Regions from separate parts of the Arthrobacter sp. 05L428 genome, predicted to be linked through region 2. Evidence: riboswitches for the same ligand, from Rfam matches in the RefSeq annotation. Region 2 holds a riboswitch; each other region holds the start of a gene.

What was found. Region 2 has a riboswitch for S-adenosylmethionine ahead of metX (homoserine O-acetyltransferase MetX). Riboswitches for the same ligand answer to the same signal wherever they lie in the genome.
Region 1: linked by a shared signal. The riboswitch ahead of AC1DH3_RS03325 (aminotransferase class V-fold PLP-dependent enzyme) and the one ahead of metX (homoserine O-acetyltransferase MetX) in region 2 are both predicted to bind S-adenosylmethionine.
Region 3: linked by a shared signal. The riboswitch ahead of AC1DH3_RS10040 (DUF1737 domain-containing protein) and the one ahead of metX (homoserine O-acetyltransferase MetX) in region 2 are both predicted to bind S-adenosylmethionine.

What each region holds. Positions count from the first base shown of each region.
Region 1 covers NZ_JBFTNW010000001.1:702,570-712,478, forward strand. Annotated here, with positions in the region: gene AC1DH3_RS03315 (Nramp family divalent metal transporter) at 1-1,069, opposite strand, end outside; gene AC1DH3_RS03320 (class I SAM-dependent methyltransferase) at 1,165-1,956, opposite strand; gene AC1DH3_RS03325 (aminotransferase class V-fold PLP-dependent enzyme) at 2,029-3,456, opposite strand; SAM riboswitch class IV at 3,491-3,604, opposite strand; gene hisN (histidinol-phosphatase) at 3,694-4,506, opposite strand; gene rsgA (ribosome small subunit-dependent GTPase A) at 4,575-5,690, opposite strand; gene aroA (3-phosphoshikimate 1-carboxyvinyltransferase) at 5,674-7,062, opposite strand; gene AC1DH3_RS03345 (DoxX family protein) at 7,070-7,618, opposite strand; gene AC1DH3_RS03350 (sigma-70 family RNA polymerase sigma factor) at 7,809-8,726, shown strand; gene rsrA (mycothiol system anti-sigma-R factor) at 8,723-8,995, shown strand; gene AC1DH3_RS03360 (50S ribosomal protein bL37) at 9,097-9,171, opposite strand; gene AC1DH3_RS03365 (PadR family transcriptional regulator) at 9,267-9,878, opposite strand; gene AC1DH3_RS03370 (DUF4097 family beta strand repeat-containing protein) at 9,878-9,909, opposite strand, start outside.
Region 2 covers NZ_JBFTNW010000010.1:82,674-92,582, reverse strand. Annotated here, with positions in the region: gene AC1DH3_RS15725 (bifunctional o-acetylhomoserine/o-acetylserine sulfhydrylase) at 1-1,182, shown strand, start outside; SAM riboswitch class IV at 1,367-1,482, shown strand; gene metX (homoserine O-acetyltransferase MetX) at 1,494-2,645, shown strand; gene AC1DH3_RS15715 (MFS transporter) at 2,817-4,199, shown strand; gene AC1DH3_RS15710 (LysR family transcriptional regulator) at 4,311-5,210, opposite strand; gene mmsB (3-hydroxyisobutyrate dehydrogenase) at 5,358-6,260, shown strand; gene AC1DH3_RS15700 (CoA-acylating methylmalonate-semialdehyde dehydrogenase) at 6,293-7,777, shown strand; gene AC1DH3_RS15695 (hypothetical protein) at 7,880-8,383, opposite strand; gene AC1DH3_RS15690 (SGNH/GDSL hydrolase family protein) at 8,473-9,348, opposite strand; gene AC1DH3_RS15685 (alpha/beta hydrolase) at 9,419-9,909, shown strand, end outside.
Region 3 covers NZ_JBFTNW010000004.1:43,792-53,700, forward strand. Annotated here, with positions in the region: gene AC1DH3_RS10015 (energy-coupling factor transporter transmembrane component T family protein) at 1-761, shown strand, start outside; gene AC1DH3_RS10020 (UDP-N-acetylglucosamine 1-carboxyvinyltransferase) at 858-2,381, shown strand; gene AC1DH3_RS10025 (glutamate--cysteine ligase 2) at 2,443-3,672, shown strand; gene AC1DH3_RS10030 (O-succinylhomoserine sulfhydrylase) at 3,669-4,877, opposite strand; gene AC1DH3_RS10035 (rhodanese-like domain-containing protein) at 4,874-5,320, opposite strand; gene AC1DH3_RS10040 (DUF1737 domain-containing protein) at 5,317-5,634, opposite strand; SAM riboswitch class IV at 5,649-5,763, opposite strand; gene AC1DH3_RS10045 (aminodeoxychorismate lyase) at 5,885-6,862, opposite strand; gene cls (cardiolipin synthase) at 6,956-8,431, shown strand; gene pabB (aminodeoxychorismate synthase component I) at 8,453-9,909, opposite strand, start outside.

The sequences.
Region 1 (9,909 bases), on a different contig from region 2:
CGGCCAGCAGGACGACGGCGGGGACCAGGGTCAGCACCCGTCGCGTCATCAGCGGAATGCGGATCTTGAGCAGGCCCTGCATGATGGTTCCGCCGGCGTAGCAGCCCACCGAGGTGGAGGCCAGGCCGGAGGCAAGCAGGCCGACGGCGAAGACCACGCCGACCACCGGGCCGAGGTTGGCTGTGATGGCGGCGTGGGCACCCTCGATCGTGTCCGTGCCGTCTTCACCGCCCAGCGTGGACGCGGCCAGCAGCAGCATTCCGATGTTGACGATGCCGGCGACGGCCAGCGCCGCGACGACGTCCCAGCGCGTGGCTTTGATCAGCCGGGCAATGGCGTGCGGCGGGACATGCAGATGCGGATCCGGGCGGTGCCGGTCCCGGGAGAGCGCCGAGTGGACGTAGATGGCGTGCGGCATCACCGTGGCACCGAGCATGCTCGCGGCCAGCAGCACCGTGTCCGGGCCCTGGAAGCCAGGCACAAGCCCGGCCACGAACCCGCCCGGATCCGGCGGGCTGATGAACAGTCCGGCCAGGAACCCGACGGTGATGATGCCCAGCAGGAACATGATGACGAACTCGAAGGGGCGCTGCTGGTTGCGGCTCTGCACGGCGAGCAGGGCCATCGAAATGCCGCCCACAATGACGGCGCCGAGGGGGAGCGGAAGGCCGAAGAGCAGGTACGAGGCCACCGCGCCGCCCACCACCTCGGCGAGGTCGGTGGCTGCGGCCACAATCTCGGCCTGGACCCAGAAGGCGCGGCGCCAGGCCGGCCGGAGCCGCTCGCCGAGGATCTCCGGGAGGCTCTTGCCGGTGACGATGCCGAGCTTGGCGGACTGGTACTGGACCAGCACCGCCATGACGTTGGCGGCGACGAGGACCCAGACGAGCAGATAACCGTACTGTGCCCCGGCCGTCAGGTTGGCGGCGACGTTGCCGGGGTCCACATAGGCGATGGCAGCCACGAACGCCGGGCCGAGCAGGCCCAGCAAAGCCCGGCGGCTACCCCTGATCCTGCGGGCAGGCGGTTTCCCCGCGGGCAGGGGTTCGTGTCCGGCTACGTCCAGCACTGCGGGCTCCCAAGAAGTTCCTGAGTGCCTACAAATATAAGTTAGGCACACCGAAATAATAGGCGCCGCGGCGTGGTCAGTGCAATGCGGGAACCTCAGGCTTTGACGGCACGCCAGCTTTGCGTCAGGTAGGGAAGCGGCAGGAGCTGCCCGGCAGTGTGTCCTAGGTGCTCGTGCAGGTACCAGTCGAGGTTAGCGAGCACCTTGGCCCTGGTGCTCTCGCCTGCCCGCAGGTAGTAGCTGCGGGATTTGGTCAGTTCCATGACGTCCTGCGTGGTTACTGGATCCTCCCAGCGGGTGAGATGACTCTCCAGCCCGATGAATTCCGGTCCCAGCGGCGGCGTGAAGTGGGGCTTGTGGACGTCCCCCGCATGCATGATCCGGGACAGCCTGTGCACCCAGGGGACCGAGGTGTCGAGCTGGTTCCAGATCAGGCCGAGAACGCCGTGCGGCCGCAGGATCCGAGCCGCCTCGGTACTGGCCAGCAGGGGATCGCACCAGTGCCAGGCCTGGGCCACCGTGACCAGGTCGAAGGCCCCCGAAGCCAGCCCGGTGTGTTCGGCGGTACCCTCGACGGCGGCGACTTCCGGGAGGGCGCGGCGCAGCTGGTCGAGCATGTCCGGGGACGGATCGACGGCCACGGTCCTGAGCCCCCGTTGGACCAGGAGCGCCGTGAACTTACCGGTCCCGGCGCCCAGGTCGGCGGCGTCGTGGGCCCCGGCCGGGATCAGCCAATCGGCCGAATCCGCCGGATAGCCGGGCCGGACCCGGTCGTAGTGCTCGCCGCCGTCCTGGAAGCTCTGCCCGAGCTCCCGCCGCCGCTGGTGCTGCAGTTTTGGGCCACCCTGCAGTCCGGGGTGGTGCAGTTTGGGGCCGCCGCGTGCCACGTGCGATCTCCTTCGGCAGCTCTGGTGCGTACCTGTCGAATTTACCGCACGCGGCCCGGGCTGCGCTGCCGGTCAGTCGACGGAGCAGGGGGCTGCGCCAGCGGTGCCAGGCGTGTTCGGCGCCCAGTGCGGATAGCTGCGCGTGTCGTTGGCCGGCACCCAGCGTCCGGCGTCCACGACGTAGTCCCAGCCCAGGCCGTTCCGCCGCAGCTCCTGGAGCCCGGCGAGCAGCCGCTGCGCGTCGTTGAGCCGTGAGCCGAGGCCGAAGCTGGCCCGGAGCGAACCGGCGGGCAGGCCGAGCCGTTTTAGCAGCGGGTGGGCGCAGAACCGGCCGTCGCGCAGGCCTATGCCGTGCTCCGCGGACAGGTATGCGGCGACCAGGCCTGCGTCGTAACCGGCGACCGAGAAGTTGACCACGCCGATCGTCCCGGGGCCGCCTTCCCGGCCGGTGTCCTCGAAGATGTGGTGGACCGTTACGCCGTCGATCCGCTCCAGCCCCTCGACCAGGAAGGAACGGATGGCGTCCTCGTGGGCGTGCCACTGCTGCTCGTCCAGCGCCTCGATAACCTGGCTGGCGCGGGCCAGCGCGGCCGCGCCCAGGACATTGGGGGAGCCGCCCTCGTGGCGGGCCGGCCCGGTGGTCCAGCTGACGGCGTCGAGTCGTGCGTCCCGTACTGCGCCGCCGCCAGCCAAGTGCGGGGTGCCGGCGTCCAGCCAGTCCGGCCGGCCCACCAGCACGCCGGCGCCGAACGGGGCGTAGAGCTTGTGGCCGGAGAAGGCGAGGTAGTCGACGTCGTCCGCGGCGATGTTGATGCGGCGGTGCGGGGCCAACTGGGCCGCATCGACGGCGATCCGGGCGCCGAATTCGTGCGCCAGCGCGGCCAGCTCACGGATCGGCAGGATTTCGCCGGTGACGTTGGACGCGCCGGTCACGGCGAGCAGGCTTACTCCGCCGAGGGCGAGTTCCGCCCGGAGCCGCTCCACGGTGCCGGCCAGGGTGGGCGCCGCGACGACGCTGCGGTGCGGGACGTTTTGCCAGGGCAGCAGGTTGGCGTGGTGCTCGATGTCGAGGTAAAGCACCTCGCCGGTGTGTCGGCCGTCGTCGACGGGCAGGCAGCCGGCCAGCAGGTTCAGTGCGTCGGTGGTGTTCCGGGTGAAGATCACGGAGTCATCCGGACGGCCGCCGACGAACCCGCGGACGATGTTCCGGGCGTTTTCGTACACCGAGGTACTCAGTTGGGAGGCGTAGCCGGCGCCGCGGTGCACGCTGGCGTAGTACGGCAGGATCTCGTTCAGGTAGGCGGACACCACGGACAGCGCCGGGGCGGAGGCTCCGTAGTCCAGGTTGGCGTACCGGACCTGGCCGCCCTGGATCAGGGGGGCCAGGATTTCGGCGCCGGAAACCGCGGACAGTGGCCGGCGGGCGGCGTCGAAGCGTGCGTCGGTGAACTCCGGGCCGCCGGCGCTGGTGGTGTGGGTGGGGATGGTGGCAGTCGTCATGGGACCTCGCTCGAAAAGGACCCCGCACACAGGGGATCCGCGCTTGCCGGGTCCGCTCCGGACCGGCCAGGTCGTCACCCGGGGCACCCCGCCGCGAATGGAGGGTTGCCGGCCAGCAAACCGGGGTTTTGCGCTGGCACTCGTGACCTGCTTCGAGCCTAGGACATGGCCGGTCGCACGGAAAAGGGAGGGCGGAATATGAAGCGTAGTGTTACGGGCTGCCTCGGGCGTGGCCGGCTAGAGCAGGTCGTCGAGGCCCGGGTTGAGGCGCTTGAGGACTTCGGAGTGCAGGATCGAGTTGGTCGCCAGCGCGTTGCCGCCGAAGGGGCCGTCCTCTCCCTCGAGCGAGGTGAAGCGGCCGCCGGCCTCCGTCACGATCGGGACCAGCGCCGCCATGTCGTAGAGGTTGAGTTCGGGCTCGCAGGCGATGTCGACGGCGCCTTCGGCCACGAGGCAGTAGGACCAGAAATCGCCGTAGGCGCGGGTACGCCAGACCTCCTCGGTGAGTCCGAGGAACTCGTCGAGGTTGCCGCGCTGCTTCCAGCCGCCGAGGCTCGAATAGGACAGTGACGCATCGGCGAGCCGGGAGACGTTGGAGACCCGCAGCCGGGTCGCGGCGGCCAGTGAGCGGCCCATGTAGGCGCCGGCGCCCTTTGCGGCCCACCAGCGCTTGCCCAGTGCGGGGGCGCTGACGACGCCCACCACGGGTTCGCCTTCGTCGACGAGGGCGATCAGGGTGGCCCAGACCGGGACGCCGCGGACGAAATTCTTGGTGCCGTCGATCGGGTCGATGATCCAGCGGCGCGAACCGTGGCCGGAGCTGCCGAACTCCTCGCCCAGGACGGCGTCGCGCGGGCGGGAGCGGGACAGCTGCCCGCGGATGGCTTCCTCGGCGGACTTGTCCGCGTCGGTGACGGGGGTCAGGTCCGGCTTCGTCTCGATCCGAAGGTCGAGCGCCTTGAAGCGGCTCATGGTCTGGGAATCTACGGAATCTGCCAGTACATGGGCAAGGCGCAGGTCATCGTTGTAGCTCGAAGCTGGTTGGCTCATGCTTCCAAACTACCGTCAAAACGCGCCGCGGACCGGGAGGCCACGTCGCTGCCGCCAAGTAGACGCGGCTATGAGACGCTGCCGAGTTCCTTGGTGTCCTGCGCTTCCAGCCGCGGATCGGTGCCCAGCAGCCGGCGCAGCGACGCGAGCCGGGCCGGGCCGGACGGGCCCGCGTGGCCGCCCTGCACCCAGGCGTCCACGCCGCAATTGACGGCGGTGGCGTCGTGCTTGCAGCCCCGCTCGCAGTCATCGGTGCCGGGCGCCAGGTCCGGGAAGGAACGCAGGATCCTGTCCGGGTCCACATGGGCCAGGCCGAAGGAGCGGATGCCCGGGGTGTCGATGATCCAGCTGCCCGCAGGCGCATCGCTGACCTTCAGCGCCAGCGCGGAGGAGGAGGTGTGGCGGCCGCGGCCGGTGACCGCGTTGACGCCGCCGGTGGCCCGTTCGGCGCCGGTGAGTGCGTTCACCATGGTGGATTTGCCGACGCCGGAGTGGCCCAGCATGACGGTGACCTTCCCGTCGAGGTAGTCCCGCAGCTGCGACACGGCGGCCTTGTCCAGCCGGGCGGACAGGCCGTCATCGGAGCGGGCGTCGATGCCGGAGGCGGCCGAATCCGCGGTTTTGGAGATGATCACCGGGAAATCCAGGTGCTGGTAGTTGGCCAGCAGCTCGGCGGGGTCCTTGACGTCGGCCTTGGTGACGAGCAGCAGCGGTTCGATGCCGGCGTCGTAGGCGGCCACCAGAGCGCGGTCGATGAAGCCGGTGCGGGGTTCCGGGTTGGCTGCGGCCACGACAACGACGAGCTGGTCGGCGTTGGCGACGACGGCGCGTTCGATCGGGTCCGTGTCGTCCGCGCTGCGGCGCAACAGCGTCCTGCGGTCCTGGATCTTGACCAGCCGGGCCAGGGTGTCGGGTTCGCCGCTGACGTCCCCGACGAGCGAGACGAAGTCCCCGGCAACTACGGGGTTGCGGCGCAGCTCCCTGGCCCGCGCCGCGATGATCTTGCGTTCGTCGGCGGTGCCCTCGCCGACGACGGCGGTGTAGCGTCCGCGGTCCACGGTGACGATCCGGCCGGTGACGGCGTCGTCGTAGCTGGGCCGGTCCTTGGTGCGGGGGCGGGAGCCCTTTTTGTTGGGGCGGATCCGGACGTCGGATTCGTCCCAGGAGTCAGTGCTGCGTGCCACCGGCGGCGTCCTTGTCTGCGGTGCTTGCCTGGCTGAGCATGGCCCCCCACAGCTGCGGGAAGCCGGGCATGGTCTTGGCCGTGGTGGCGATGTCCTCGACCTCCACGTCCGGGACGGCGAGACCGAGGATTGCGCCCGCGGTGGCCATGCGGTGGTCCGCGTAGCTGTGCACGACGCCGCCGTGCAGCTTCGCCGGCCTAATGATGAGTCCGTCGGGGGTCTCTTCGGCGTCCCCGCCAAGGCGGTTGATTTCCGCGACGAGGGCGGCAAGCCGGTCGGTTTCGTGGCCCCGGAGGTGGGCGATGCCGCTCAGCCGGGAGGGGCCGGTGGCCAGGGCACAGAGGGCTGCCACGGTCGGGGCGAGTTCGCTGGTTTCGTCAAAGTCGCCGCCCTTGATCTCCGGGCCGCCGCTCACGGTCAGGGTGCCGTGCTCCAGCGTCACGGTGGCGCCCATGGTGGCCAGGATGCCGCGCCAGAGATCGCCGACCTGGGTGGTCCCGGCCGGCCAGTTGGGGATCCGCACGGTTCCGCGGGTGGCGAGGGCCGCGGCGAGAAACGGCCCGGCATTGGAGAGGTCCTGTTCGATCCGCTGGTCGAAGGCGCGGATCGGGCCGGGGGAAATAACCCAGTGGTTCGGCACCGAGTCATCGACCGCCACGCCCACGCCGCGCAGCACGGCGACCGTCATGTTGATGTGGTCCAGGCTCGGTACGGGCTTTCCCACGTGTTCGAGGTGGAGTCCCTCGGTAAAGCGGGCTCCCGCGAGCAGCAGGGCGGAAACGAACTGCGACGAGGCGCTGGCGTCGATGACGAGGTGGCCGCCGCGGACTTCTCCCGTTCCCTGGACGGAAAACGGCAACGACGACGCCGGTCCGCCGTCGGGGGCGCTAACGGCGACGCCGAGACCGGTCAGTGCCTCGATGATGGTGCCCATCGGCCGGTTTCGGGCGTGGGGATCGCCGTCGAATGCTGAGCGGCCGCGGTGCAGCGCGGCGACCGGAGGCACGAAGCGCATCACCGTGCCGGCCAGGCCGCAGTCGATTGAGGTGTCCGCGGCAGCGGCATCCGGGGCGATGGGGGTGATGTCCAGGTCCGGGCCGTAGGCGCCGTCGCCGGGCACTTCGGTGATGGTGGCCCCCAGCTGCCGGAGGGCCTCGATCATCAGGGCCGAGTCCCGGGAGTGCAGCGGAGCACGGAGCTTGGACGGCCCGTCCGCGAGGGCGGCCAAGATCAGGTACCGGTTAGTCAGGGACTTGGAGCCGGGAACGGTGAGGGTGGCGTCGACGGGACGCTCGGCGAAGGGCGCACGCCAATGCGGACCGCCGCCGGCCGGAAGGGAAGGGGCTGCAGCGGTGGGGGTGGTGCCAGTCATTGCCGTCTTAGGCCCCGACAGCGTGGTCGACGGCCTTGCGGGCCGCCTTGTCAGCCTTCTTCAGCTTCTTGCCGGTGGTCTTCCGGGCGTCCGCGGCGAGGTGTGCGGTGGTCTTCCGGGCGTCGGCGGCGAGGTGCTCTGCACGCCAGGCCAGGCTCGGCTTGCCCGCGGTGTCCACGGAAGCCAGCAGCACCCCGCCGGTCAGTGAGACGTTCTTCAGCAGCTGCTTGCGCCGGGCGTCGCGGCCTTCCTTGGACGAGATGTCCGCGCTGCGCCATTCAACGTAGCCATTGAGCGCCGAGATCACAGCGAGCACGGTGGCGGCCAGGCGGGAGGCCTTGCCGAGGGCCAGGCACACGCCGGCACCCACCTGGGTGCCGCCGATCACGCGGGCCAGGACTTTCTCGTCGGCCTGGAAGGGGAGGGACTCAGCCGCGCGGCGCAGCAGGGGAGACAGCTGTGTCGCAGTGTCATCCGCATTCTTTAGCTTGTCCATGCCTGCGAGCACGAAACTGGAGGCGAGCATGGGGCGGGCGAGAAAGCGGACAAAGGACATGAATTTCCTCCTGGATGGACGAACCGCGGACGCTGTGCGGGAGAACCGGTTCTAGTCTTGCACTTTTGCGGAATATTTGCCCGTTGTGCGGGGTTGTGCATGACAGATTCCAGCCGAAATGGGGGCGGGAAAACCAGCGCAATAACTATGGGCACGGCCGGTCATCCGGCCAGTGCAGGAAGGCGGAGGTTTGGTTCTGGTTAAAGAATCCGGGCTGCTGGATGAAGCCGCCGCGGACCCGTGGGCCGCGGCCCTGACGGGGGCTTTGAGCACCCGCCGGAAGGTGACAGTAGACTTGAACGCAATGAGCACCATGGATCCGGCCGTTGCGGCCATGCACGAGGTTGCCGGAAACGACGACGCCAAGCCCACCAAGGCAGCCGCCGCCAGTAGTACGGCGCAGGCGACAGCCGCGGACGAGGCCATCGCGGAACGAACAGCCGTGGAAACCGTAGCGGCGGACGGCACCGGCCAGCCGCTGGACACGACTGCCGAGACCACCGACGAGCGCCGCATCCGCTTCGAGCGCGACGCGATGCAGTACGTCGACCAGCTTTACTCCGCGGCCATGCGGATGGCGCGGAATCCCGCCGACGCCGAGGACCTCGTCCAGGAGGCGTACACGAAGGCGTTTTCCGCCTTCCACCAGTACAAGCCCGGAACGAACCTCAAGGCATGGCTGTACCGGATCCTCACCAACACGTACATCAACCTGTACCGCAAGCGCCAGCGTGAACCGCTGCAGTCGAACTCGGACACCATCGAGGACTGGCAGTTGGCCCGCGCCGAGTCGCACACCTCGACCGGCCTGCGCTCGGCGGAGGCTGAAGCGCTGGACCATCTGCCGGACTCGGACGTAAAACGGGCCCTGCAGTCGATCCCGGAGGAGTTCCGGCTCGCCGTCTACTTCGCCGACGTCGAGGGCTTCGCGTACAAGGAAATTTCAGACATCATGAACACCCCGATCGGGACCGTCATGTCCCGGCTGCACCGCGGCCGGAGAATGCTGCGGGACATGCTGGCCGACTACGCGGCCGAGCGGGGATTCAAAGCCGCGGGCGATCCCGCCGCAGCGGCCGAAAGCAACAATCAGGAGAACAGGAAATGAGCGACTGCCAGGGACTGGGCGACTGCGATGACACCCGGATGCAGCGCATCTACGAGTACCTCGACGGGGCCCTGACACACGACGACATCGCCGAGATCAAGGACCACCTCGACGAGTGCCCCGAGTGCCACGAGCAGTATGACCTCGAGTGCGTCATCCGCGTGATGGTAAAGCGCTCCTGCACGGAGGCCGCGCCCGAGAATCTCAAGAATTCCATCCTCGACCGGATCCACTCGATCCGCGCGGTTGAGGCCGACGCGGAGGCCTGAGCGCCGCCGGGCCCCGCGAAGGACCAAGAAACAGCGAAAGACCCCGGGAACCGTGAGGTTTCCGGGGTCTTTCGCTTAAAGCTTGATATCCAAGCCTTGGCTTAGGCGTTGGGGCGCTTACCGTGGTTCGCGCCGCCACGCTTACGGTCACGACGTTTACGTGCACGTTTGCTCATAGCTGGCCTCCTTAATCTTGGTACTCAAAAGAGCTGCCCTCAAGTCTCCCACATTGGCGGACCCGCCGCGAACCGGGCGGCCGCCGTCGTGCGGCTCAGCCCTCCAGTGAGTTCCGGATGGAGATCCGGGCCTGGTCCAGGACCGTCTTGACGGTTTCAAGGGTGACTGGGGTGACCGGCCGGGCTCCGGCGTGGCGGCGCAGCTCGACCCGCATATCGTCCCGGAAGGACTGCACCAGCATTTCGGCCTCCCGCAGCCTGCGGTCGCTTTCCTTGGAGTAGCGCGCCCCGGCTGGGGAGGCGGCACTGCGGGCCGTGGAGCGGGCCGCCTCGGCCGTGGCGGCAAGGTCCGCGCGCAGCCCCTGCATGTTCACCCGGATGTCCTGCCGCAGCTTGTCGGCCAGTCGCCGGACGGAGGCGGAAATGTCGTCCTCCACGTCGGCCAGCTCCTCCCGCCGCCTGTTGAGTTCCACCAAGCCGGCCGGGGTGATGCTGTAGTTGGTGCGCCGGCCCTCGGTGTGCGTGGCGACGAGCCCCTCCTCCTCCAGCTTGGCGAGCCGCGGATAGATGGTCCCGGCGCTGGGGGAGTACGTGCCGCCGAAGCGGTCGCTGAGTGCCTTGATCAGCTCGTAGCCGTGCTTGGGGCCGGACTCCAGCAGGGCCAGCAGGTACAGCCGCAGCGCGCCGTGGGCGAAGACGGGCGGCATCACAGCCCCGCTTCGGTGTCCGTGCTGGGCT
Region 2 (9,909 bases):
CGGTTCGCGCTGGCCGAGCTCGCCCCCATCTACACCCGGATCGGCAACCCCACCCAGGACGCGGTGGAACAGCGGGTCGCGAGCCTGGAGGGCGGCCTTGGGGCGCTCCTGCTCAGTTCCGGCCAGGCCGCCGAAACCTTCGCGATCCTCAACATCGCCGAGGCAGGAGACCACGTCGTCGCCAGCCCCAGCCTCTATGGCGGGACCTACAACCTGCTGGCCCACACGCTGAAGAAGTTCGGTATCTCGGTGACGTTCGTGGAGGACCCGGACAACCTTGAGCAGTGGCGCGATGCCGTGCAGCCGAACACCAAGCTGTTCTTCGGCGAGGTGGTGTCCAACCCCCGCCAGGACGTGCTGGACATCGAAGGCGTCGCGGACGTCGCCCACCGGGCCGGGGTGCCGCTGATCGTGGACAACACCCTCTCCACCCCCTACCTGATCCGCCCGATCGAGTGGGGCGCCGACATCGTGGTGCATTCGGCCACCAAGTATCTCGGCGGACACGGTGCCGCGATTGCCGGCGTGATCGTCGACTCCGGCAACTTTGACTTCGGCAAGGACCCGGAGCGCTTCCCCGGCTTCAACACCCCGGATCCCACGTACAACGGCCTGGTCTATGCCCGCGACCTCGGGGCGGACGGGGCGCTGGGAGCGAACCTGTCCTTCATCCTCAAGGCCCGGGTCCAGCTGCTGCGCGACCTCGGTTCGGCCGTCTCGCCGTTCAACGCCTTCCTCATCGCCCAGGGGATCGAGACGCTGAGCCTGCGGGTGGAACGGCACGTCGCCAACGCCCTCCGGGTGGCCGAATGGCTGGAAGCCAGGGACGACGTCGAATCCGTCGCCTACGCCGGGCTGCCGTCCAGCCCCTGGTACGAGCGCGGCCGCAAGTACGGCCCGAAGGGGACCGGCGCCGTCGTCGCGTTCAACCTCGCAGGGGGAGCGGAGGCCGGCAAACGCTTCGTCGACGCCCTCGAACTGCACTCCCATGTGGCGAACATCGGTGACGTGCGCTCGCTGGTCATCCACCCGGCGTCGACCACGCACAGCCAGCTCTCGCCGGAGCAGCAGGCGGTCGCCGGCGTCAATCCCGGCCTGGTCCGGCTCTCGGTGGGCCTCGAGCACATCGACGACATCATCGCGGACCTCGATGCCGGCTTCCGGGCGGCCAAGAACGCCTGAGGTCACGCAGCACGCCGAATTTCCCCACCTTTGCGGGGATGGCCCCGGGAATCGCCGACACTTCGGGGCGACCCGCCGGGCGCGTCTGTCAAAGGTGGGGAAACTGCGGTGTTGACGGGTCCGGCTGTCACACAGCCGTCACAATCTTCGCGCTTGCGCGGCCGTGTTTCGTAGAATCGACGCAGGTCATGAGTGCCAGTGACAGCCCCGGCTTGCTGGCCGGCAACCCTCCATTTGCGGCGGGGTGCCCCGGGTGAAGACCTGGCCTGCCGGTCAGCTGACGGCGGGCAAGCGCGAAGTTAGGTCCTCACATGACGATTGCCGTCGCCCGCACGGGTGTACCCGAAAGCAAACCCTCCACTGTTCCCGACGGTGCTGTTCCCGACGGGACGGTGCAGTACCTCCCGATCGGTTCCCTGGCCCTTGAATCCGGTGCCACCCTGCCTGAGGTCACCCTCGCCTACGAGACCTGGGGGACGCTGAACGCCGATGCCTCCAATGCGGTGCTGATCGAGCACGCCCTGACCGGCGACACCCACGTGACCCGCGGCGCCGGCGAGGAACCGGGCTGGTGGGAGCAACTGGCAGGCCCCGGCGCCCCGGTGGACACGGACAAGTACTTCGTGGTCTCCATCAACATCCTCGGCGGCTGCTACGGCTCCACCGGGCCCTCCACGCCGGCCCCGGACGGCCGGCCCTGGGGCTCGCGCTTCCCGCTCGTCACCCTCCGGGACAGCACCGCGGCGGAAGCCCGGCTCGCCGACGCGCTGGGGATCAGCAGCTGGTATGCCGTGCTCGGCGGCTCGCTCGGCGGAGCGCGCGCGCTGGAGTGGGCGGTGACCTACCCGGCGCGGGTGCAGCGCTGCGCCGTGATTTCGGTCGGCGCCAGCAGCACCGCCGAACAGATCGCCTTCGCCCAGGCCCAGACCCTGGCAATCCGCCAGGACCCCAACTTCAACGGCGGCGACTACTACGGCGGCCCGGAACCGCACGCCGGACTGGCCCTCGCGCGCCGGATCGCGCACATCACCTACCGTTCCGCAGCCGAGCTGGACGGGCGCTTCGGACGCAACGCCCAGGCGGCCGAGGCCCCGCTGGAGGCCGGGTCGCTGGCCGGCCGTGGGCGCTACCAGGTGGAGAGCTACCTGGACCACCAGGGCAACAAGCTGGTGCGACGCTTCGACGCCAACAGCTACATCGCCATCACCGAGGCGCTCATGAGCCACGACGTGAGCCGCGGCCGGGGAAGCCTGGAGCAGGCCGTCTCCCTGGCCACCGCGGAGTTCTTCGTGGCGGCCGTGGACTCGGACCGGCTGTACTTTCCCGCCCAATCCCGAGAGCTCGCCGACGCCCTGCCGGGGGAGGTCGCCGTGCACGTCATCGAGGCCCCGATCGGCCACGACGGCTTCCTGACCGAAATCGGCCAGCTCAGCGAGCAGCTCCGGGGCAACTTCTTCGCCTAGCCGGCACCGCCGTGTGTGCATTTTTGCAGACGCACTCTGCGCGATTAGTCGTTGAGCTTGCCTCGATCGAAGTCCATACTCGTGGAGAATGACGCCGTGTGTTCCAACTCACACACACGTAGTCAACCTAATGGTCCACAGGGTGTCGACGACGACACCGAAGGAGTTCGCATGAGCACGGAAAACGCCGCCGCAAGGCGCGCAGAGGAGCCCGACGTCAAGACGTCCGGCCTGAAGAAGGTAGTAACGGCCTCCATGGCCGGCACGGTAGTGGAGTGGTACGAGTTCTTCCTCTACGCCTCCGCCGCCACCCTGGTTTTTGGCAAGATGTTTTTCCCCAACTCCGGAACGGAACTGGACGGCATCCTCGCCGCGTTCCTGACCTATGCGGTTGGCTTCGTGGCCCGCCCGATCGGCGGCATCGTCTTTGGCCACTTCGGCGACAAGTTCGGCCGCAAGAAGCTGCTGCAGCTGAGCATCATCCTGGTCGGCGTATCGACCTTCCTGATGGGCTGCCTCCCGGGCTTCGCGCAGATCGGCTACTGGGCCCCGGCCCTGCTGGTCTTCCTGCGCTTCGCCCAGGGCTTCGCCGTCGGCGGTGAATGGGGCGGCGCCGTCCTCCTCGTCGCCGAGCACAGCCCCAGCAAGTCCCGCGGCTTCTGGGCCAGCTGGCCGCAGTCCGCCGTCCCGCTGGGCAACCTGCTCGCCACTGCCGTGCTGTTCATCCTGTCCTCCGTGCTGTCTTCCGCGGACTTCCTTGGCTGGGGCTGGCGCGTCGCGTTCTGGCTCTCCGCCGTGATCGTCGTCGTCGGCTACTACATCCGCACCAAGGTCAGCGACGCCCCGATCTTCCTCGAGGCACAAAAGGAAGTTGTCACGGAGAACAAGGGCTACGGCGTCGCCGAGGTCTTCCGCCGCTACCCCCGCGGCGTCTTCACCGCCATGGGCCTGCGCTTCGCGGAGAACATCCTCTACTACCTGGTGGTCACCTTCTCGATCACCTACCTCAAGACCGTTGTCCACGCCGACACCGCCCGGATCCTGCTGCTCCTGCTCGTGGCGCACTTCATCCACTTCTCCGCGGTGCCGGTGGTCGGCCGTCTCTCGGACCGCTTCGGCCGCAAGCCCGTCTACATGGCCGGTGCCGTCCTGGGCGCCACCTGGGGCTTCTTCGCCTTCCCGATGATGGATACCGGCAACGATTTCATGATCCTTGCCGCTGTCATCATCGGACTGCTGTTCCACGCCCTGATGTACGCCGGCCAGCCGGCCATCATGGCCGAGATGTTCCCGACCCGGATGCGCTACTCCGGCGTCTCGCTCGGCTACCAGGTGACCTCGATCGTGGCCGGTTCGCTCGCCCCGATCATCGCCGTCGCGCTGCTGAGCCAGTACAAGTCCTCCGTCCCGGTGGCCATCTACCTGCTCATCGCCTGCGCCGTCACGGCCGTCGCGGTGTTCTTCCTCAAGGAAACGCGCGGCACCTCCCTGCACGACGTCGACGCCGCCGACGCCCAGGGCACCGCCGATCTGCTGGCCGCCGGTAAGCGGTAACCAGCACGCAGCTGCACAACCCAACGAACAGGCAGCCCCCGTTCCCGCGCTGCGGGGACGGGGGCTGCTGTCATCCGGGGATCTTGTGGCGGCCTCCGCAGCGCGCCGGGCTCAGCCGGCAAGCACATCCTGGCGTTCGGCGATCTCGGCCCGGACGGCCGCCACGACGGCCTGCACCGGCGCCGAACGCAGCGATTCCGACCTCGCAACTGCCCAAATCGGCAGCTGCCGCTGGAAGTCGTCCGGCAGGACCGGTACGAGCCCCGGTTTGCCGACGACGAGGAAATTCGGCAGCAGCCCGATCCCGGCGGCGCGGCGGACGGCCTCCAGCTGGGCGAAGATGCTGGTGGCCTGGAAGCTGGAGCGCGGCATCGGCAGCTGGGTGGAGCGGTGGCCGAGCTCGGCGACCTGCAGGGCCGACTCGACGTAGGAGACGAATCCGTGCTGCCGGACGTCGTCGAGCGTCGTCGGCAGCCCGTGCTCGCGGGCGTACTCCGGGCTGGCGTACAGCCGCAGGAAGTAGTTGGACAGGAAGATGGTCTGAGCGTTGCTGACCTCCAGGTTGCCGACCACCACTTCCAGGTCCACCCCGGAGCGGTTCTGGCTGACCTTGCGGGTGGCGCTGAGCATCTCCACGTTCAGCAACGGATGTTCCTGCTGCAAACGGACCAGGGCCGGGGCGACGAATTCCGCGCCGAATCCGTCCGGGGTGCTGATCCGGACCAGGCCGGAGAGCACGTCCTCGGTCCGGGCGATCCGGCCGGACAGTGCTCCGAGTGTTCCCTCAATGGCTTCCGCCGCTGCCACGGCCAGTGATCCAAGTTCGGTGAGTTCCCAGCCGTGCGGGCTGCGCTCGAGTGTCCGGCCGCCGAGCTGTTTGTCCAGGGCGAGGATCCGGCGCGAGATGGTGGTGTGCGTGGTGCCCAGGGTCTCCGCGACGGCGTTGAACCGGCCCAGCCGGGCCACGGTCAGCAGAATCAGCAGGTCGTCCGGGCTGGGGAGCCGCTTCAAGTCCACCATTGGCCTTTCGTCGATGTGCATTGATGCACATGGCATCTTCACTTTTTCCCCTTGATTGCACTGTAACAGGGTGTGATGGTGGACACGGAACAACCGGCAAATGCGCCGGACACAATGCAAAGCAAAGGAGCTTATGCCATGGCAGTTGTCGCCTGGATCGGACTGGGAAACATGGGCGGGTTCATGTCAGTGAACCTGGCCAAGGCCGGAAACGAGGTCCGCGGATTCGACCTCAACCCGGAGGCCCTCGCGGCTGCCGAGGCCGGGGGAGTCAAGCCTGCCGGCAGCATCGCCGAGGCCGTGGAAGGCGCCGACGTCGTCTTCTCGATGCTCCCCAAGGGCGAGCACGCCCGGGCCGTCTACCTGGGCGAGGACGGCGTCCTGGCCCACGCCGACACCAGGACCCTGCTGGTGGACTCCTCCACGATTGACATCGCCTCGGCCCAGGCCCTGCACGACGCCGCCGCGGAGGCAGGCTTCCGCTTCGTCGACGCGCCCGTTTCCGGCGGGATGAGCGGCGCCAAGGCCGCCACGCTGACCTTCATGATCGGCGGCGAAGCCAGCGCCGTCGCCGACGCCACCGAATACATCCGCCCGATGGCCGCCAACATCATCCCCACCGGCGGCGCCACCACCGGCCAGGCCGCCAAGATCTGCAACAACCTGATGCTCTTCATCAACCTCGCCTCCACGGCAGAAGGTGCGGTGCTTGCGGACCGCCTGGGCCTGGACAAGCAGGTCTTCTGGGACATCGCCTCCGTTTCCTCCGGCGACAGCTGGGCGCTGCGCACCTGGTACCCGGTGGCCGGCGTCGTGCCCACCGCCGCCTCGAACAACGACTTCGCGCCGACGTTCACTGCCGAGCTCGCCAACAAGGACATCGGCCTGGCCATCAGCGCCGCCCGCGACACCGGCACGCCGCTGGAGATCGGCGAGCACGTCCAGCAGCTCTTCCAGCGGCTCATCGACGGCGGCCAGTCCGGCACGGACTGCTCCGCCATCGTCAAACTGGTCGACGGCTCGTTCGAGTCCGCCAAGTAGCCCCCCAAACCTTTTAGAAAGAGATCCTCCCCATGGAACGCATTCCGCACTTCATCAACGGCGCCCTGGTGTCCGACGCCGAGCGCTACGGCCCCGTCTTCAACCCCGCCACCGGCGAACAGGAAAAGGAAGTGGCGCTCGCCTCCGCCGCTCGGGTCGAGGAAGCTATCGCCGCCGCCCGTGCCGCCCTGCCCGGCTGGCGGGCCACGAGCCTGGCCAAGCGCACCACCATCTTCTTCAAGGTCCGCGAGCTGCTTATGCAGCGCCGCCCCGAACTGGCCGCCCTGCTGACCAGCGAACACGGCAAGGTCCTCTCCGACGCGGAGGGCGAGATCACCCGCGGCCTGGAGAACATCGAGTTCGCCACCGGCCTGTCCCACGCGCTCAAGGGCGAACGCTCCGAGCAGGTGTCCGGCGGCGTCGACGTCCACTCCGTCCGGCAGCCGGTCGGCGTCGTCGCCTGCATTACGCCGTTCAACTTCCCGGCCATGGTGCCGCTATGGATGATCGGCAGCGCCCTGGCCTGCGGCAACACCGTGCTGCTCAAGCCGAGCGAAAAGGACCCGTCCTCCGCCCTCTTCATCGCCCAGGTCTTCGCCGAGGCCGGCCTGCCGGCGGGCGTCCTGAACGTCGTGCACGGTGACAAGGAAGCCGTCGACGTGCTGCTCGAGCACCCGGACGTCAAGGCTGTCAGTTTTGTGGGTTCGACGCCGATCGCCCAGTCCATCTACAAGCGCGCCGCGGACCACGGCAAGCGCGTCCAGGCCCTCGGCGGGGCCAAGAACCACATGGTGGTGCTTCCGGATGCGGACCTGGACATGGCCGCCGACGCCGCCGTCTCCGCAGCCTACGGCTCCGCGGGGGAGCGCTGCATGGCCGTCAGCGTCCTGGTCGCCGTCGGGAACATCGCGGACGAACTCGTGGACGCGATCAAGACCCGGATGGCAACGCTCAAGATCGGCCCCGGCACTGATCCGGCCTCCCAGATGGGTCCGCTGATCACCGCCGAGCACCGCGACAAGGTGGCCTCCTACGTGGCCGGCGCCGCAGACGAGGGCGCCGCCGTGGTGGTCGACGGCCGGGAGCAGGAATTCGACTCCAACGGCTTCTTCATCGGCGTGAGCCTGATCGACCACGTCAAGCCCGGCATGAAGGTCTACGACGACGAGATCTTCGGCCCCGTCCTCTCGGTGGTGCGCGTCGAGAGCTACGCCGACGCCGTCAAACTCGTCAATGACAATGAGTTCGGCAACGGCGTGGCGATCTTCACCCGCGACGGCGGCGCCGCCCGGCAGTTTGAGTTCGACGTCGAGGCCGGCATGGTGGGCGTCAACGTGCCGATCCCGGTGCCGGTAGGGACCTTCTCCTTCGGCGGCTGGAAGAACTCGCTCTTCGGCGACACCCACATGTACGGCCCGGAGAGCATCCGCTTCTACACCCGCGGCAAGGTCGTTACGACGCGCTGGCCGGATCCGTCCACCTCGGTGATCGACCTCGGTTTCCCGCAGGTCGACTAGGCGCAGCCCTCCCGGACAACAGCAACGCGGGGTCACTTACGGCCTATCCACGAGTGGATTATGGGCCGTAAGTGACCCCGCGTTGCTTGTAGGTTCCGGGGGTCAGCCTTTCATGATCTCCGCGCGCTGGGCCATGTAGTCCTCCATGGCGAGCTCGCCGTTGCTGTATTTCTGGTCCAGCTCGGCGAGCTTGCGCGCGCGGTAGCCCTGCGGCCCCGACGGCACCGGCGGCACCTCCGCGGCGCCAGGCGCCGGCGCCTGGGGCTGCCACTGCTGCGGCGACGCGGGCTGCGGCGGGTTGTTCAGGTACTCCGGGCTGTCCTCGTACGGGACCGGGTACTGCTGGTTCGCCGGCGGCTGGTTGGCCGGGGGCTGCGGCGCACCCAGCTGGCCGAATCCGCCGTAGTAGTCGCGCTGGGTGAAGCCGTCCCGCGGCTGGTTGCTCTGCTGGCCCGGATATTGGCCAGGGAACTGACCAGGGAACTGACCTGGGAAGCCGCCGGGCATGCCCTGGTCCTGGCCGCGTCCGCGGACCGATTTGCGGTACATACGAATGGCCGCCGGGACCACGAAGGTCAAGATGATGATCCAAAAGAAAATACTCACGGTACCGCGCCTCTCAAAAGGTGTCTTTCCAGCTTAACGCGCACCCCGTGCCCGGGGTGCCGGGCCGCCCGGCACTCGGTACCCGGAGTTCAGGACCGCAGGGCATCCTCGGCGCCGGGCGGCCCCTCGCCCGAGCCGAGCGGGACCCCGGGGCCGAACACCGGTCCGGCCAGCGGGCGCTTGGCCGTGATGCCGTCGCCGGAGGAGCGGTGCCGGAGCCGGCGGACCACCCACGGGACGAAGTGCTCGCGGGCCCAGATCAGGTCCCCGGTGCGGGCCTCTCGCCAGCTGCGCTGCGGCAGCGGCTTCGGGGAAAGTGGCTCCAGCGTGTGCTGGACGTTCAGCGAGTCCAGCACCATGGCCGCGATCGTGTGGTGGCCCAGCGGCGAAAAGTGCAGCCGGTCCGCGTCCCACATCTGCGGGTCGTTGAGCTGACGCAGCGACCACATGTCGGCAATGACGGCGTCGTGCCGGGCCGCCACGGTGCGCAGGTTCTCGTTGTAGATCGCCACCTTGCTGCGGATCCGGCCCAGCACCGACGAGCCCGTGTCCGGGCCGTTGAACAGGACCACGGTGGCGCCGCCCAGGCTCAGGATCTGCACCACGGAGTCAAGCCGTTCGGCGAGGACATCCGGGTCCCCGCCGGGCCGGATCAGGTCGTTCCCGCCCGCGGACAGGGTCACCAGGTCCGGCTTCAGCGACAGGCAATGGGCCAGCTGCTGGTCCACAATCTGCTGCAGGAGCCGGCCCCGCACGGCGAGGTTGGCATAGGCAAAATCCTCGTGGCCGCGGCTCAATTCCTCGGCCACCCGGTCCGCCCAGCCGCGGTGCCCGCCCGGGCTCGCCGGTTCGGGATCTCCGATCCCTTCGGTGAAGGAGTCGCCCATCGCCACGTAGCGGGTCCAAGGGTGGTTGACGGTCCGGTCCGGGAAGTTCTCCGTTGCTTCTGTTTCACTCACCTTCATATCCTGCCCCCTTCCCACAAAGCGGCGCCAGCGTAGCTTGTTACTCATAGGTAACTGTAAGAATGGAGCCATGACTGAAGCCGCTGCCTATCCCGCTGCCTTTCCTGCCCCCGTTGTTCTGTGGTCCCGGCCCGAGGAGGACCGCGCCGGCAGGCCCCTGCTGGTGCTGCTGCACGGCTACGGCGCCAACGAGCAGGACCTGCTCAGCCTGGCGGACCTGCTGCCGGAGGAATTCGTGGTGGCCTCGCTCCGCGCCCCGCTGGTCTCCGGTCCCGGCTTCACCTGGTTCCCGCTCACGGCGTCCATCGACTATTCGCTCGACGCCGTCAAGCACGCCGCCGCCTACGCGCAGGACTGGATCGACTCGGTGAGGGACAGCCACCCTTCGGTAACCCTGCTCGGGTTCTCGATGGGCATGGCCATGGCCACGACCCTGCTGCGGCAGCGCCCGGACGGCTATGCCGCCGTCGTCGGGCTCTCCGGCTTTGCCGTCGACGCCGCCGGGGACCCCAGCTTCCGCGACGCGGAACTGGACGGAACCGTGCCGATGTTCTGGGGCCG
Region 3 (9,909 bases), on a different contig from region 2:
CCCGCGCCAACCCGCTGGCGAAATTCTCCGGCGTCGTGCTCATCACGGTCGCGCTGGCGCTGTCCATCGACTGGGTGTCCGCGTCCGTGGCGCTCGCCTTCGAACTGCTGCTGTTCCCGCTGGCGGGCCTGACCCTGGCCCTGCTCTGGCAGCGCGGCTGGCCGCTGATCCTCGCGGCCGCCGTGGGCGGCTGGAGCACCGCGATCCTGGCCCCGGACCATGGCAGGATACTGCTCGACGTCGGCGTCTGGTCCATCACCGAGGGCTCGCTGCAGCTCGGGCTGGGCTTCCTGCTGCGCGGCCTCGCGATCGCGCTGCCGGCGGTGCTGCTGATGAGCTGCACCGACCCCACGGACCTGGCCGACGCCCTGGCGCAGCAGGCGAAGCTGCCGCACCGTTTCGTGCTCGGCACCCTGGCCGCGATGCGGCTGGTGGGGCTCATGGCCGAGGAATGGCAGACCATCGGCATGGCCCGGCGAGCCCGCGGTGTCGGCTCGCACGGAAACCCGGTGCAGCGGCTCAGGGCCACGCTGGGGCAAAGCTTCGGGTTGATGGTCCAGGCCGTCCGCCGCGCCTCCCGGCTCGCCGTGACCATGGAAGCACGGGGCTTTGGCGGCGCGCAGCGGACCTGGGCCCGGAAGGCGACGTTCAGCCGGCTGGACGCGTGGGTGGTTCTCGGGGGCCTGCTGATCTCAGGTGCCGCCGTGGCCGCAGCCGTCGCTGCCGGGACGTGGAACATGGTGTTCCTCGGCCAGCAGTAGCCGCTACATATCGCACGAGATGGATATTCTGTGAGCTTTATTGCAGTTCTGGGGATTTGGCCCGTCAAAATAGCTCATCCGTGATATTTATTGCATATGACTCAACAGACTGCTGAATATGTCGGCGCCGTACTCCGGGACGCCCGCGGCGAGAAGGGCTGGACTCAGGGACAGCTCGCGGCCGAGCTGGGAACCAGCCAGAGCGCCATCGCCCGGATGGAGCAGGGCAAGCAGAACCTGAGCCTGAAAATGATTGAGCGGCTCGAATCCATTTTCGGCCGCGCCATCGTCAAAGTCGGCCGGCCGCAGATGACCCACCTGCGGGTGGAGGGCGGCCGCACGCTCTCCGGCGCCGTGGACGTCAACAGCAGCAAGAACGCCGGCGTCGCGCTGCTGTGCGCGAGTCTCATCAACCGCGGCACCACCGTCCTGCGGCGGCTGGCCCGGATCGAAGAGGTCAACCGGATCGTGGAGGTCCTGACCAGCATCGGCGTCGAGTGCACCTGGCTCGACGCGAACGACCTGCAGATCCGCCGACCGGCCGTGCTGGACCTCGACTCGATGGACGTCGAGGCCGCCCGCCGCACCCGCAGCGTCATCATGCTCCTCGGCCCGTTGCTCGATGAGTCCAGCGAATACCGGCTGCCCTACGCCGGTGGCTGCGACCTTGGCACCCGCACCGTGGAGCCGCACATGCAGGCCCTGCGCCAGTTCGGCCTCAGCGTCGAGGCGAAGTCCGGCTTCTACAGCGTGCAGGCACCGCCGGCAGACGGCCACGACCGTTCCTTCGTCCTGAGCGAGCGCGGCGACACCGTGACCGAAAACGCCATCATGGCCGCCGCCCACCGCCGCGGCACCACGATCATTCGCAACGCCAGCCCAAACTACATGGTCCAGGACCTCTGCTTCTACCTGCAGATGCTGGGCGTGGAGATCGACGGCGTGGGAACCACGACGCTGAAGATCGTCGGCCGCCCGTCGATCGACGCCGACATCGAGTATTTCCCGTCCGAGGACCCGATCGAGGCGATGAGCCTGATCACCGCCGGCATCGTGACCAACTCCGAAGTCACGATCCGCCGCGTCCCGATCGAGTTCATGGAGATCGAACTGGCGACCCTCGAGCAGATGGGCCAGCGGCTGGAGGTATCCGCGGAGTACCTTGCCCGCAACGGCCGCACCCGGTTGGTGGACGTCACCACCAAACCCTCCGAGCTGCGGGCGCCAACGGACAAGATCCACCCGATGCCATTCCCCGGCCTGAACATCGACAACCTGCCGTTCTTCGCCGTCATCGCCGCCAACGCCCACGGCCAGACGATGATCCATGACTGGGTCTACGAGAACCGGGCCATCTACCTGACCGAGCTGAACAAGCTGGGCGCCCAGGTCCAGCTGCTGGATCCGCACCGGATCTACGTCAACGGGCCCACCAAGTGGCGGGCCGCGGAAGTCGGCTGCCCGCCGGCCCTGCGCCCGGCTGCCTGCCTGCTGCTGGCCATGCTCGCCGCGCGTGGTGTGTCAGAGCTGCGCAACATTTACGTGATCGAACGCGGCTACGAGGACCTGGCCGAGCGGCTTAACACCATCGGCGCCAAGATCGAGTATTTCCAGGACTGAATCGTCTGAGCGGCGATTTTGGGGTAGCGCGCCGGGGCGGGTGCTGACGCACAATGGTTGCATGCGCACCTTTGGCGTAGAGGAGGAACTGCTGATCGTGGATCCCGTTACCGGGGTCCCGCTGGCACTGGCCGACGCACTGTTGCGCGGACTGAAACCCGCCACCGCGGCAGCGGCCGCGGCGTCTGCCGACGCCACGGCGGCGTCTGCCGCGGATCCGAACCACGATGACTCGGGCTTCAGTTTCGAGCTCAAGCTGGAGCAGATCGAGACCCAGACCGTGCCCTGCCTTGACCACAGCGCGCTGCTCCAGCAAATCAGGCAGTCCCGGGCTTTCGCGGGCCGCGTAGCCCGGATGCACGGAGCCCGGGTGGCAGCCCTGGCCACATCGCCGCTGGCAGCTGCCACCCACACGACGCCCAACCCGCGGTACGCCACCATGCAGAAGCGCTTCGGCCTTACGGTGCAGGAGCAGCTGACGTGCGGCTTCCACGTCCATACCTTCATCGAGTCCCCCGAGGAGGGCGTCGCCGTCCTCGACCGGATCCGGGACAAACTGGCGGTGCTGATCGCGCTCAGCGCCAACTCACCCTTTTGGAACGGGACGGAGACCGGCTTCGAAAGCTACCGCACCCAGGCCTGGAACCGCTGGCCGGCGGCGGGGCCCTCCATGATATTTGGGAGCCTTCCGGTCTACCGGCGGGTGGTCACGAGGCTGCTGGAAAGCGGGGTGCTGTTCGACGAAGGGATGATCTATTTTGATGCCCGGCTGGCCCGCCACCACCCCACTGTGGAGGTCCGGGTCGCGGATGTCTGCCTGCGGGCGGAGGACGCGGCGCTGATCGCGGTGCTGGTGCGCGCCCTCGTGGAGTCCGCCAGCCGGGAGTGGCGCGACGGCGTGGATCCGGCCCCGGTGCCGACGGTCCTGCTAAAAATGGCCGCGTGGCAGGCCAGCAACTGCGGGCTGCGCGGCGAGCTGCTGGACTTCGGCAGCTTCCGTCCCGCTCCCGCCGGCGAGGTGGCGCACGCCCTGGTCGACTTCGTGGCCCCCGTCCTGGCGGAGCAAGGGGAGCTGGACCTGGTGCGCCGCGGCGTGGACCGCGTCCTGGCGCACGGCACGGGCTCGCAGTTGCAGCGCCAGGCGCTCTGCGCTCCGGGGCTGGACACCCCCTCCGACGACGCCGGCCTGGCCGCCGTCGTCGCCCATGCCGTGCGGGTCACGATGCACGGTGCGGACGCCGAGGGAATGTCAGAACCGGCCCCCGTGCTTTCGCGGGTGCGCCGGGGCTAGACCTGCTTGAGCGCCTGCCCGAGGTCGCGGATCAGGTCCTCGACGTCTTCCAGCCCCACCGAGAGCCGCACGACGCCGTCGCTCAGCCCGATAGCCGCGCGCCCCTCCGGGCCCATGGCGCGGTGCGTGGTGGTGGCCGGATGGGTGATCAGGGACTTTGAATCACCGAGGTTGTTGGAAATATCGATGATCCGCAACGCGTCCAGCAGCGCGAACGCGGCTTCCTTGGCGGAGCGGCCGGGCGAGGGCGAAAGCTCCAGAGTCAACACCGTGCCGCCGGCTTTCATCTGCCTGGCGGCCAGCTCGTACTGCGGGTGGGACGGCAGCAGCGGGTACTTAACCCAGCTGACCGCGGGCTGGGCCTCCAGCCATTCGGCCAGCCGAAGCGCCGAGGCGGACGAGTGGTTCACCCGCAGGGCCATCGTCTCCAGTCCCTTGCTCAGCACCCAGGCGTTGAAGGCGGACAATGCCGGGCCGGTGTGGCGCATGAGCTGCTTGACCGGGCCCTCGATGAATTCCCGGGTGCCCAGGATCGCGCCGCCGAGCACCCGGCCCTGGCCATCGATGTGCTTGGTGCCGGAGTACACGACCACGTCCGCGCCCAGCTCCCCGCACCGCTGCAGCAGGGGAGTGGCGAAGACGTTGTCCACCACCACGGTCGCACCGGCGGCGTGCGCCAGTTCGCTTACGGCGGCGATGTCCACAATTTCCTGCATGGGGTTCGAGGGAGATTCGAAGAACACGGCCGTCGTCGGCACGGCCAGCGCCGACCGCCACTGCTCTAGGTCCGGGCCGTCCACGAAGACTGTCTCCACGCCCCAGCGCGGCAGGATCTCATTGAGGATGACGAAGCAGGATCCGAAGAGCGAGCGGGCGGCGACCACGCGGTCGCCGGCCCCCAGCAATGCCCCGAGCGCGGTGAACACCGCTGACATGCCCGACGCCGTCGCAAAGCACGCCTCGGTTCCCTCCAACAGCCGGAGGCGTTCCTGGAAGGTGGCCACCGAGGGGTTGCCGTAGCGGGAATAGACAAACCGTTCGTCCTCGCCGGTGAAGGCGCGCTCAGCCGCGGCGGCGGATTCGTAGACGAAGCCCGAGTTCAGGAAGATCGGTTCGGTGGTTTCCTGGAACCCGGTGCGGTCGAGTCCGCCGCGGACGGCCTGGGTGTCCGGGCTCCAGCCCTGGGCATTGGGATTGAAGCTCACTTAGTGCTTTCCAGGTTGGTCGGCAGGCCGTGGTTCTTCCAGCCGTTCACGGTCCGGGCGCCGGTCGGGCCCGGTTCGCCTTCGAAGCCCTCGAGGACGTTGTAGGCGGTGAAGCCGGCCGCCGTGGCGGCGTTCGCGGCGGCGACCGAGCGGGCGCCGGAACGGCACAGGAAGATGAGCTCGGCCGCCGTGGCGCCAGGCGCGTGCTGCCGCAGTTGCCGCTGGAGTTGCTGCTGCAGTTGCTCCAGGAAACGCGGGTTGGGGGCTCCGCCGGCCAGGGTCCACTGGACGAAGAGCGGAGCCTGCCGGTCTTCGGTGCCGGCCCCGGTGACCGGGACGCCGATCTGCGACCATTCCGCCTCGGTGCGGACGTCCACCAGGATGGCGCCCGCCCCGACCTTGGCCCAGGCTTCCTGCGGGCTCAGGTCTCCGGCGTAACTCATGCGTGGCCCTCGCCGGTGAACTCGGCGCCGTCGAGCTCATCCACCGCGTTGGCGACGGCGGCGTCGGCGCTCGCGATCGCGGCCGGCAGCACGACGGCCTGGGCCACGATCACGGTGCTGCCGTTGAAGGTGGCGGAGGGGCTGCCGTGCAGGACGTAGCCCTCGGCCAGGGCGGCCGAAACGCGCTCGCAGAAGCTGCGGTCATCGGGCCCGGTGAACAGCCGGTACGCCAGTCTTTCCTCGGCGGGTCCGGGTGCGGCGGGGGATTGGGCTGGGGCTGTGGCGGGCACAGCGGGTGCGGATGCGTCGGGCACGACGGATCTCCTTACTTTCACGCTTGCAGCTCGAATGGTCGATATGCCGAGTATTCACCTGAGGCACCCCGCCGCGAAAGGGAGGGTTGCCGACCGGCCAGTCAGGGCTTGGCGCCGGGTCTCATTACTCCCCAAAAACGTAGCACTTACGACGCCGGCGGCACCGGCGGCGTCGTCATGTTAAGTCACGCGGACGCTGGCATGGCACCTTTCCGGGGGCGGAGCAGCATCACCCGGGACCGGCCGGATCCTACTCGATCGTGGCGAACAGTTCGTTGAGCTCGGCCGTGAGCTGCCGCCGCAGTTCGGGGGTGCCGATCTCCTTGCCGTCGATGTGGTTCACCGGGGCGAGGAGCCGGATGCTTGAGATGAGCCAGACGGCGTCGGCGTCGTACAGATCGGCAGGTACCAGCGGGCCGTAGCCGAGCTCCCACCCGGCGGCCTTGGCCGCGGTGAACAGGGCGCCCTGCGAGGTGCCCGGGAGGATTCCGCTGTCCAGCTGCGGGGTGATCAGCCGGCGCACGGTGCGGACGCCGCCGGCGCCGTCGTCGCTGGTCTCCAGGTGCGCCAGCAGCACGGTCGACGTCGGGCCCTCCAGGACCCGGCCGTCGGCGGAGGTGAAGATGACGTCGTCCGCGCCCTGGTGGTGGGCGTACCGGAGCGCCGCCATGTTGACCGCGTAGGACAGGGTCTTGGCGCCCAGCAGCAGCCACGGGGCGCGTTCGCCCACCTCGCTGTCGTAGCCGCGGTCCAGCAGGATGACGTCGATGCCGGTCTCGCGCTGCCGGCGGCCGGCTTCCGGCGGCGGGGAGGCCTGCACCCAGCACGTCGGCGTGGCCGCGCCCTCCACGCCGCGGCTGGCGAGCAGCTTCACCACGACCTCGTCCGCTCCGCCGGCCCCGTCGCCGGCGGCTCCGACCGCCGTGGCGGCCCGGCCGCGGTATTCGCTGACCGCGGTCTCGATCGCGCGCCGCCAGGCGTCCTCCGCCGGGATGTCCAACTCCAGCGCGCGCGCCGAGCCGGCCAGCCGGGTCAGGTGGGCCTGCAGCTTGCGCGGGCGTCCCCCCACCACCAGCAGCGACTCGAAAACGCCGTCGCCGCGGGTGGCACCCTGGTCGGTGGCCATCAGCTGCGGCTTGGACGAGTCGGCGACGCGGCCGTTCTCAAACGCGGGATCGAGGAACACCAGCACCGTCGCGCGGGCCGGAACAGAGGCGGGGGTAGTCATGCCTTCAGCTTAGTGCGGCCCGGGTCGGGATAAGCTGTGCGGGTTGCCCGTTCCGGAACTGTTCCGCGGGTCTGGAGCTTGAGGGGTTTGCCTGTGCTGTGGCCATTTTCGCTGGCGGGGTCACTTCCGTCCTGGGTGATCCTGATCCTGACCGTCATCGACCTCGGTATCCGGGTCGTTGCCCTCGGCATCATCCCGGGCAACCGCCGCCCCACCACGGCCATGGCCTGGCTCCTGATCATCTTTTTCGTTCCGGCCGTAGGCGTGGTCCTCTTCCTGCTCTTCGGCAACTTCCGGCTCTCCCGCAAGCGCCGGGCGCAGCAGGACGCGGTGAACACCCGGGTGCGGGCCGGGACGTCGGAACTGGCCATGGTGGAAAGCAAGTACGAGGGCCCGGAATGGGTGTCCTCCGCAGCGGAGCTGAACAAGACGCTCGGTTCCCTGCCCATGGTGGACGGCAACCACGTGGAGCTCCTGCCCGGCTACCCGGATTCGATCAAGGCGATGGCGGCGGCCGTGCGCGAAGCCGAGTCCTTTATCAACGCCGAGTTCTACATCCTCAGCTCGGACCACATCACGGATGACCTGCTGACGGCGATGGAAGAGGCCGCCGAGCGCGGCGTCGAAGTCCGCCTCCTGTTCGACCACTTGGGCACCCTGCGGATCAAGGGGTACAGCAAGCTCATCGCCCGGCTCAAGGCCAGCAAGATCCGCTGGCGGCCCATGCTGCCGCTGCGGCCCGTGCACGGCCAGTGGCGCCGCCCGGACCTGCGCAACCACCGCAAGATCATGGTGATCGACGGCGAGGTCGCCTTCACCGGGTCACAGAACCTGATCGAACCGTCCTACAACAACCCGCGGCACCGCAAGATCGGCCGGGAATGGGTCGAGCTGATGGCCTGCCTGCGCGGGCCGATCGTCACCACCCTCAACGTGGTCTTCGCCACCGACTGGCTCAGTGAGACCGACGAATCCCTGGAGCACCAGCTCGCCCACCGGCCCGAACTGCACGCCGGCAACATCACCGCCCAGGTGGTGCCCAGCGGTCCCGGCTTCATCACCGAAAACAACCTGCGCCTGTTCAACACGCTGATCTACTCGGCGCAGCGCACGATCTCCATTTGCAGCCCGTACTTCGTCCCGGACGACTCGCTGCTCTACGCGGTGACGACGGCGGCGCAGCGCGGCGTCGACGTCGAACTCTTTGTCTCGGAAAAGGGCGACCAGTTCCTGGTCCACCACGCCCAGCAGTCCTACTACGAGGCGCTGCTGGAGGCCGGGGTGCGGATTTACCTCTACAAGGCCCCGTTCGTGCTGCACGCCAAGCACTTCACGATCGACAACGAGGTTGCCGTGCTGGGTTCGAGCAACATGGATATGCGCTCCTTCTCGCTGAACCTCGAGGTCTCGGTGATGCTCCTGGGCGAGGACATCGTGCAGCGGATCAGCGCCGTCGAGGACACGTACCGCGGCATTTCGAGGGAACTGACGCTCGAGGACTGGATGAAGCGGCCCATGGGGGTCAAGTACGTGGACAACGTCGCCCGGCTCACGTCGACCCTGCAGTAGCCAGGCCGGCTCACGCGTGGACTAGCCCGCCGGGAACTCCGCGCCGAGCGCCGAGAGCACGCCGAAGGCCTTGGTCCGGATCTCCTCGTACTCCTCCTGGGGTGAGGAATCCGCGGTGATGGCGCCGCCGACGCCGAGGCTGAGCGTGGTTCCCCGGTCCGCGCCCGCAGCCACCACCAGGGTCCGGATCGCCACCGCGAGGTCGGTGGCCCCGCTGAGCGAGAAGTAGCCGATCGCCCCCGAATAGACGCCCCGCGGTGCGGCCTCAAGCCGGTCCAGGATGGCCATGGTGCTGACCTTGGGGGCACCGGTCATGGAGCCGGCCGGGAAGCAGGCCGCCACGGCCTCGGCCCGCGGCATGCCCGGCCGGAGACGCGCATCGATGGTGCTGACCATCTGGTGGACGGTGGCGTAGCTTTCGATCGCGCACAGCCTGCTGACCGATACGGAACCGGGCACCGCGAAGTGGCTCAGGTCGTTGCGGAGCAGGTCCACGATCATGATGTTCTCGGCCCGGTCCTTGGGTGAAGTTTCCAGCTCGCGGCGCAGCAACTCGTCGCGGGCGGCGTCGGAAGCCCGGCGCCGGGTGCCCTTGATCGGCTCGGCGCGCATCGCGCCGTCGGCGGCGATCCGCAGGAAGCGCTCCGGGGAGGTGCTGGCGACGGTGAGGCCGGCCAGGCGCAGGTAGCTCGCGAACGGTGCCGGGTTGCGACGGCGCAGCGCCAGGTATGCCTGCCACGGATCGAGCTCCCCGGCGGCCGCGGTGGCCGTCAGCGCCGTCGTCAGGCAGACCTCGTAGCTGTTGCCCTCGGTAATTTCGTGCTGCGCCGCGGCGATCTTGGCCTTGTACGCGGCTTCGGTGTCCCGGGCGCTGAACTCCGCGGCCGGGGTGTTCCCGGCGGCGCCGCCGGGCGTGCCGCCGGGAGGCTCCAGGTCCGTGGCCGCCGCCGCGATGGCCGCGCGTGCCGCGGCCAACCAATCGCCGGCGTCCGGGGCGTCGAGGGCGAGCAGCCACACCGTGCGTTCCCGGTGGTCCAGCACCACGGCGCGGCCGGCGAAGATCAGGCTGGCATCCGGGGTGTCGGCTTCGACGTCGCTGCCGCCCGTCTCGCGCTTGAGTTCATAACCGAGGTAGCCGAGCCAGCCGAGGGTAAACTCGCCCGGGTAGCCCTCCGGAGCGCGCAGGGCCCGGCGCCCCCAGACCCCGTCGAGCCAGCGGAAGAACCCTCCCTCGGTCTGCACGGTGGCGTTGCCGACACGCACCCGGGTCCGGCCGGAGCGGTGCCGGACCGACTGGCCGTAGCTGCCGCCGTCGTCCGCCAGGATGCTGAAGCGGCTGCGTTCGGCGGCCTCCCGGGCCCAGGCCCGGCCGTCCGGGGGCAGGGAGGAGTCGAGCCAGACCGCATTCGGCGAACGGCCGTAGAGCGTTTCGAAGAGCCGGGCGGGGTCCGGCGCGGCATCGATCCGCTCGGCGGTCA